Linked DNA regions of Lichenicola cladoniae. The protein of the gene in region 2 binds, or shares a complex with, the protein of the main gene of each other region. Links are inferred from orthologs where the notes say so. Each region holds a gene or a part of one and is shown on either strand. Other genes may lie near its edges.

The links.
Region 1: the proteins of HN018_RS14820 (region 2) and accD are in contact, whole or in part, in a solved structure (PDB 8UXZ), measured with the Escherichia coli proteins. The link is inferred for Lichenicola cladoniae from one-to-one orthologs.

Annotation. Positions count from the first base shown.
Region 1 is NZ_CP053708.1:4,692,011-4,695,327, forward strand. The notes cover bases 1-3,000. They hold accD (acetyl-CoA carboxylase, carboxyltransferase subunit beta), read right to left. Parts: upstream 1,942-3,000; coding sequence 1,060-1,941; downstream 1-1,059. Other genes in these bases: HN018_RS21280 (bifunctional folylpolyglutamate synthase/dihydrofolate synthase), read right to left, coding at 1-1,056; trpA (tryptophan synthase subunit alpha), read right to left, coding at 1,938-2,789; trpB (tryptophan synthase subunit beta), read right to left, coding at 2,786-3,000. Outside these bases: more of trpB, read right to left, coding at 3,001-3,317.
Region 2 is NZ_CP053708.1:3,257,227-3,260,508, reverse strand. The notes cover bases 224-3,188. They hold HN018_RS14820 (acetyl-CoA carboxylase biotin carboxyl carrier protein), read right to left. Parts: upstream 1,953-3,188; coding sequence 1,494-1,952; downstream 224-1,493. Other genes in these bases: HN018_RS14810 (septal ring lytic transglycosylase RlpA family protein), read left to right, coding at 2,738-3,188; aroQ (type II 3-dehydroquinate dehydratase), read right to left, coding at 1,949-2,404; accC (acetyl-CoA carboxylase biotin carboxylase subunit), read right to left, coding at 224-1,483. Also shown: more of accC, read right to left, coding at 140-223; more of HN018_RS14810, read left to right, coding at 3,189-3,282. UniProt on the Escherichia coli protein: This protein is a component of the acetyl coenzyme A carboxylase complex; first, biotin carboxylase catalyzes the carboxylation of the carrier protein and then the transcarboxylase transfers the carboxyl group to form malonyl-CoA.

The DNA.
Region 1 (3,317 bases), 1.4 Mb from region 2 along the record:
GGCCGGGTCCTTGCTCTGCTTCATGCCGACCAGCAGATGCACCGGCCGGTCCGACCAGCCGTCGAGCGTTGCCGCGAGTGCCAGGCCGGCGCCGGGATTATGGCCGCCATCGAGCCAGAGCTCCCAGCCTGGCGGCAGGGTCGTCGCCAATCGGCCGGTCAGGCGCTGCATCCGTGCCGGCCACGTCGCCTGCGCGATGCCGGCGAAGGCATGCTCCGGAAGTGCCAGTCCCGATGCGCGCAGCGCGGCGATCGCCAGCCCGGCATTGTCGATCTGATGCGGGCCGTCCAGGCCGGGCAATGGCAGGTCCACCACCCCATGCCGGTCCTGGTAGCGGAGCGGCTGCGCGGCGTTCGTGGTGCGCTCGATGGTCCAGTCGCGGTCGCGCAGCAGGAGCGGCGCCTGTTGCCGATCGGCTTCCGCGACGATCTCGGCCAGCGCTTCCGGCTGGTGCCGCCCGGTTACGATCGGCGATCCCGGCTTGATGATGCCGGCCTTCTCCCGTGCGATACCGGCCAGGGTGTTCCCGAGAAACCCTTCATGGTCCATCGACAATGATGCGATGGCGCAGGCGGCGGGGCCTGCGAGCAGGTTGGTCGCGTCGTAACGGCCGCCGAGCCCCACCTCGATGATGGCCAGGTCCGCCGGCGTTTCGGAAAACAGCAGGAACGCGCAGGCGGTCAGCACCTCGAACACGGTGATTGGTGCACCGGCATTGACGTGCTCGATGCGCTCGAGCGTCGCCACCAGATGCGCCTCGGTCACCAGTCGGCCGGCGACCCGGAACCGCTCGGTGACGTCGACCAGATGCGGGCTGGTGGTTGCGTGCACGCTGAGCCCGGCCGCCTCGGCGATCGCGCGAAGATGCGCGCAGGTGCTGCCCTTGCCGTTGGTGCCGGCAACGTGGATGACCGGTGGCAGCTTCCGTTCCGGATGATCCAGCTTGCCGAGCAGCGCTTCCAGCCGGCCGAGGCTGAGGTCGATCAGTGCCGGATAAAGCCGCTGCAGCCGCTCCAGCACGAGAACGCTACGGCCACTGAACTCGGGCGACAGCATGGGCTAGGCCGCGTAGGCGGCAGCCTTGACCAGCGTATCCCTGGTGCCGAGCAGGGAGAGCAGGCGGCCCAGCGTCGTGCGCATCTCGGACCGCTGGACGACCATGTCGAGCATGCCATGCGCCAGCAGGTATTCGGAGCGCTGGAAGCCGTCGGGAAGGGTTTCGCGCACCGTCTGCTCGATCACCCGGGGGCCCGCGAAACCGATCAGGGCGTTGGGCTCGGCGATCTGGATGTCGCCCAGCATCGAGAAGCTCGCAGTGACGCCACCGGTGGTCGGGTTGGTCATCACGACGATGTAGGGCAGGCCCGCTTCCTTCACCATCTGCACGGCGATGGTGGTGCGCGGCATCTGCATCAGGCTGATCATGCCCTCCTGCATGCGGGCTCCACCGGATGCGGTGAAGATGACCAGCGGCGCCTGTTGCAGGACGGCCAGCCGGGCGGCGGCGACGATGCCTTCACCTAGAGCCGCACCCATCGTGCCGGCCATGAACTCGAACGCCATGACGGCGACCACGGCCTTGTTACCGACGATGGTGCCGTGCGCCACGACCAGCGCCTCGTCGAGATGCGTCTTGGTGCGGTTTTCCTTGAGGCGATCGGTGTATTTCTTCTGGTCGCGGAAGCCGAGAGGATCGGCCGGCGCCTTGGGCAGCTCGATGCGGGTGAACTGGCCGTCATCGAAGGTCCAGGCAAGCCGGTCGTTCACCAGGGCGCGCATGTGATGACCGCAGTGCGGGCACACGTTCAGCGACTTCTGCAGGTCCTTGCTGAAGATCATCTGGTTGCAGGATTCGCACTGCGTCCAGAGATTGTCTGGCACGTCCCGCTTGCCGAGCAGGTTGCGTATCTTCGGCCGGACGTAAGTGGTCAGCCAGCTCATGCGACGATTTCCTTAACCTGTGCGCCCACGCGTGCCGTCCTGACGCCCTCGGCCAGCATCCTGACCTGGTCGAGCACCAGGCTTACCGTATCGGGACCGGCCTGGCCGTGCCGGTCCAGGCTTTTCGCCAGCGTCTCGATCAGGGCAGAGGCGACCACCGCACCGTCCGCCACCCTGACGGCCGCAGCCGCCTGGGCCGGAGTGCGGATGCCGAAGCCGATCGCCACCGGGAGGTCGGTCGCCTTGCGCAGGTTCGGCAGGGCCAGGACCAGATCGGCCTCGGACGCGGTACGGGTGCCGGTCACGCCGGTGATGCTGACGTAATAGATGAAGCCGGAGCTGCCCTGGAGCACGGTGGGCAGCCGGACTTCATCGGTGGTCGGGGCGACCAGCCGGATGATGTCGAGACCATGCTCGGCGGCATGGTTTTCCAGCAGGTCGGCTTCTTCCGACGGCAGGTCCACCACGATCAGCCCGTCGACCCCTGCACGCCCGGCATCGGCACAAAAACGTGCAGGGCCGTAGCTGTCGATCGGGTTCAGGTAGCCCATGAGGATGATTGGCGTGTCGACGTCGTGCTCGCGGAAGCTAGCCACCATCGACAGCGTGCGGCCGAGCGTCGCACCGGCCAGCAATCCGCGCTTGGACGCCGCCTGGATGGTCGGTCCATCCGCCATCGGATCGGTAAAGGGAACGCCGATCTCGATCAGGTCGGCACCGGCACCCGGCATGCCGCGCAGGATAGCCGCCGCGGTGTCAAGGTCAGGGTCGCCTGCTTCGAGATACGGGATCAGCGCGCCGCGACCGGCCTGCCTGAGGGCGGCGAACCGGGCGGCGATCCGGCTCACAGGCTTACGCCCAGATGCTCGGCGACGGTGAAGATGTCCTTGTCGCCCCGACCGGAGAGATTCATCACGATGATCTCGTCCTTGCCCATCGCCGGCGCGATCTTTGCCACGTGCGCCAGGGCATGCGCGCATTCGAGCGCCGGGATGATGCCCTCGGTGCTGGTGCAGAGCTGGAACGCGGCGAGCGCCTCGTCGTCGGTGATCGCTACGTATTCGGCCCGGCCGATATCGTGCAGCCACGAATGCTCCGGCCCGATGCCGGGATAATCCAGCCCGGCGCTGATCGAATGTGCTTCCTGGATCTGGCCGTGCTCGTCCTGCAGCAGGTAGGTGCGGTTGCCGTGCAGCACACCCGGACGGCCGCGGCTTATGCTGGCGGCCTGCTCGCCGCTGTCGAGGCCGCGCCCGGCTGCCTCGACGCCGATCAGCCTGACCGAGGCATCGTCCAGGAACGGATGGAAAATCCCCATCGCGTTGGAGCCGCCGCCGATCGACGCCACGACCGCATCCGGAAGGCGGCCCTCGACC
Region 2 (3,282 bases):
TGAACAGGTACGCGGCTTGCGGCTACTACCCGCTCAGGGCAGCGCAGATAAGCATCGGCGCACGGTTCGGATCGATGGCCGCTCGGCGGTCGATACCAGGCAGAACGGCGTGTCCATCGCGCCGATGTTCAGCGACCGCCTAGTGCGGCTTGTCGACGAACTGTTCGAGCCAGTGGATGGTGTAGTCGCCGGCACGGAACTCCGGGTCCGCAAGGATGCGCTGGTGCAAAGGGATTACGGTCTTGATCCCCGAAATCACGAACTCGTCCAGCGCCCGCTGCATCCGGGCGATCGCCTCGGGACGGGTTGGCGCATGCACGATCAGCTTGGCGACCATGCTGTCGTAATACGGCGGCACCACGTAGCCGGCGTAGAGCGCGCTATCGATCCGGACACCCAGGCCACCCGGTGGATGGAACACGGTGACGCGGCCGGGGGTCGGCATGAAGGTGTCCGGGTCCTCGGCGTTGATCCGGCACTCGATCGCATGGCCCTCGAAGCGGACCTGCTCCTGCGTGTAGCCGAGCGGCTGGCCGGCGGCGATACGGATCTGCTCGCGCACCAGGTCCACGTTGCACACCATCTCGGTGATCGGATGCTCGACCTGCAGCCGGGTGTTCATCTCGATGAAGGCGAACTGGCCGTCCTGGTACAGGAACTCGAGCGTGCCGGCATTGCGGTAGCCGAGCTTCTTCAGAGCAGAGGTTGCGGTCTCGCCGATCGCGCGGCGTTCCTCCTGTGTGAGGGCAGGGGAACCGGCCTCCTCGAGCAGCTTCTGGTGCCGGCGCTGCAGCGAGCAGTCGCGCTCGCCGAAATGCACTACGGCGCCATGATTGTCGGCCATGATCTGCAGTTCGATATGGCGCGGCTTGTCGAGATACTTCTCGAGATAGACTTCGTCGTTGCCGAACGCGGCCTTGGCCTCGGTGCGGGCGACGCGCCAGGCTTCCTCGATATCGTTCGCGGTCTCGGCGACCTTCATGCCGCGTCCGCCACCACCGGCGGCGGCCTTTATCAGCACCGGATAGCCGATCTCGGCCGCGACCGTGCGGGCGGCATCGAGGTCGGCGAGCGCTCCGTCCGAACCCGGCACCAGCGGCACGCCGAGACTGCGCATGGCGGTCTTGGCGGTGATCTTGTCGCCCATCATCCGGATATGGTCGGGCGACGGTCCGATGAAGGTGAGGCCATGCGCCTCGACCGCCTCGGCGAAGCCGGCATTCTCGGACAGGAAGCCGTAGCCCGGATGGATCGCATCGGCACCGCACAGATGCGCCGCGGTCAGGATCGCCGGGATGTTGAGGTAGCTGTCGCGCGACGCCGGCGGGCCGATACAGACGCTCTCGTCCGCCAGCCGCACATGCATCGCCTCGGCGTCGGCAGTCGAATGAACCGCGACCGTGCGTATGCCCAGTTCGCGGCAGGCGCGCAGCACCCGGAGCGCGATCTCGCCGCGGTTGGCAATCAGGATCTTGTCGAACATCAGGCGGCGATCACTCGATGACCGCCAGGACTTCGCCGAACTCGACCGGCGAGCCGGAGGTGACCAGCAGCTTCTTCAGGGTGCCCGCGCGCGGCGCCTTGATCTGGTTGAAGGTCTTCATCGCCTCGATCAGCATCAGCGTCTGTCCGGCGGTGACCGCATGGCCTTCGGTTACGAAGGCCGGCGCGCTCGGCTCGGGCGACAGGTAGGCCACGCCGACCATCGGGCTGGTGACCGCGCCCGGGTGCTTGGACAGGTCGGCCGGATCCGCGATCGCCGGGCCTGCAGCCGGTGCGAGCGCCGTTCCGGGGCCGGACGGTGCGGCATAGGCCTGCACCATCTGCGCCGGGGCGCGGACCACGCGGATGCGGCTGTCCTTCTCCGCGACCTCGATCTCGGTCAGACCGGTCTCGGTCAGGATCTGGGCCAGTGCGCGGATCGCGTCCACGTCGACGGGCAGGCGGCTCATCGTTCGTCCTCGTCCATGATGATGTCGGCCAGCGCGGTCAGCGCCAGCGCATATCCACGCACCCCGAGCCCGCAGATCACGCCCACAGCCGCCTGGCTGACATAGGAGTGCCGGCGGAATTCCTCGCGACGGTGGATGTTGGAGATATGCACCTCGACGACCGGCAACGCGACAGCCGTCAGCGCGTCGAGCAATGCGATAGAGGTATGGGTATAGGCGCCCGGGTTGATCAGGATCCCGCGCGCGCGGCCACGGCATTCCTGCACCCAGGACACGAGCTCGCCCTCGCCGTTGGTCTGGCGGAAGTCGATCGCGACATCCAGGCGCTCGGCAGCCTGGACGCAGATCTGCTCGACATCGTCGAGCGTCGCCCTTCCGTAGATGGCGGGTTCGCGCAGACCGAGCATGTTGAGGTTGGGGCCGTTCAGCACGGCGATGAGCGGAGGCGTCATTGTCACGCGGCGTTAGCATGTCGCCACCGGTGCTCCAAGGGCATCCGGGCCACATGACGGCGATCGCGACATCCAAGCCACGCTGTTGCCGCTGGCACACGCATGGCTGGGTGCGCCGCACAATATAACGCTGATGTCTACCCAGTAGAGTCATCTTCTTCTTCGTCTCAAATTCCCCAATGCTGTCACCCGAATTGCGACCGAAAAGCATATAAAGGCCTCTTTATGCTCTGTTCATGTTTGGACGGCGCTATTCAGGCTTGATCTTCTGATTAGGTACGCCTCTAGTGCTCGGGAACGGTGTGGGACGACCAAAACGTGCGATCGACGAGCTTGCGACCTCAGAGCAACAGGGCCCTCGCCCTTTCCGCGACGCAGCTCGCCTCGCTAGCCGTTGCGGCCCTTCTCGGCCTCGGCACCTCTGGATCGATCGCAGCACCCGTCGCCGTCGCACCGACAAGCTGGGCAGGGGCGGTCCACTCGCGTCTCGCCGAGCAAGCGGCACTCGATCCCGCCACCGCAACCTCGGACCCGGCACCGGTCGAGGCGGCACCTCATCATCAGGTCACTGCCTGGGCCCGGGCCGTCGAGGCCCGTTTCGCGCTGCATGCTCATCATGTCGCCGAAGCCGGCCGGTCTGCGCTCGCCTGGTCCGAGAGCGGCGTCGCAAGCTGGTATGGCCGCGACCATGCCGGACGGCGCACATCCAGCGGCGCCCGCTTCGATCCGATGCAGCTGACCTGCGCTCATCCAACCCTGCCACTCGGCACCAAGGTGCTGGTGACATCGGATACGACCGGGCAATCGGTCGTCGTGACCGTCAATGACCGCGGCCCGTTCGGAGGCCGGATCGTCGATCTTTCACGTGCGGCGGCAGC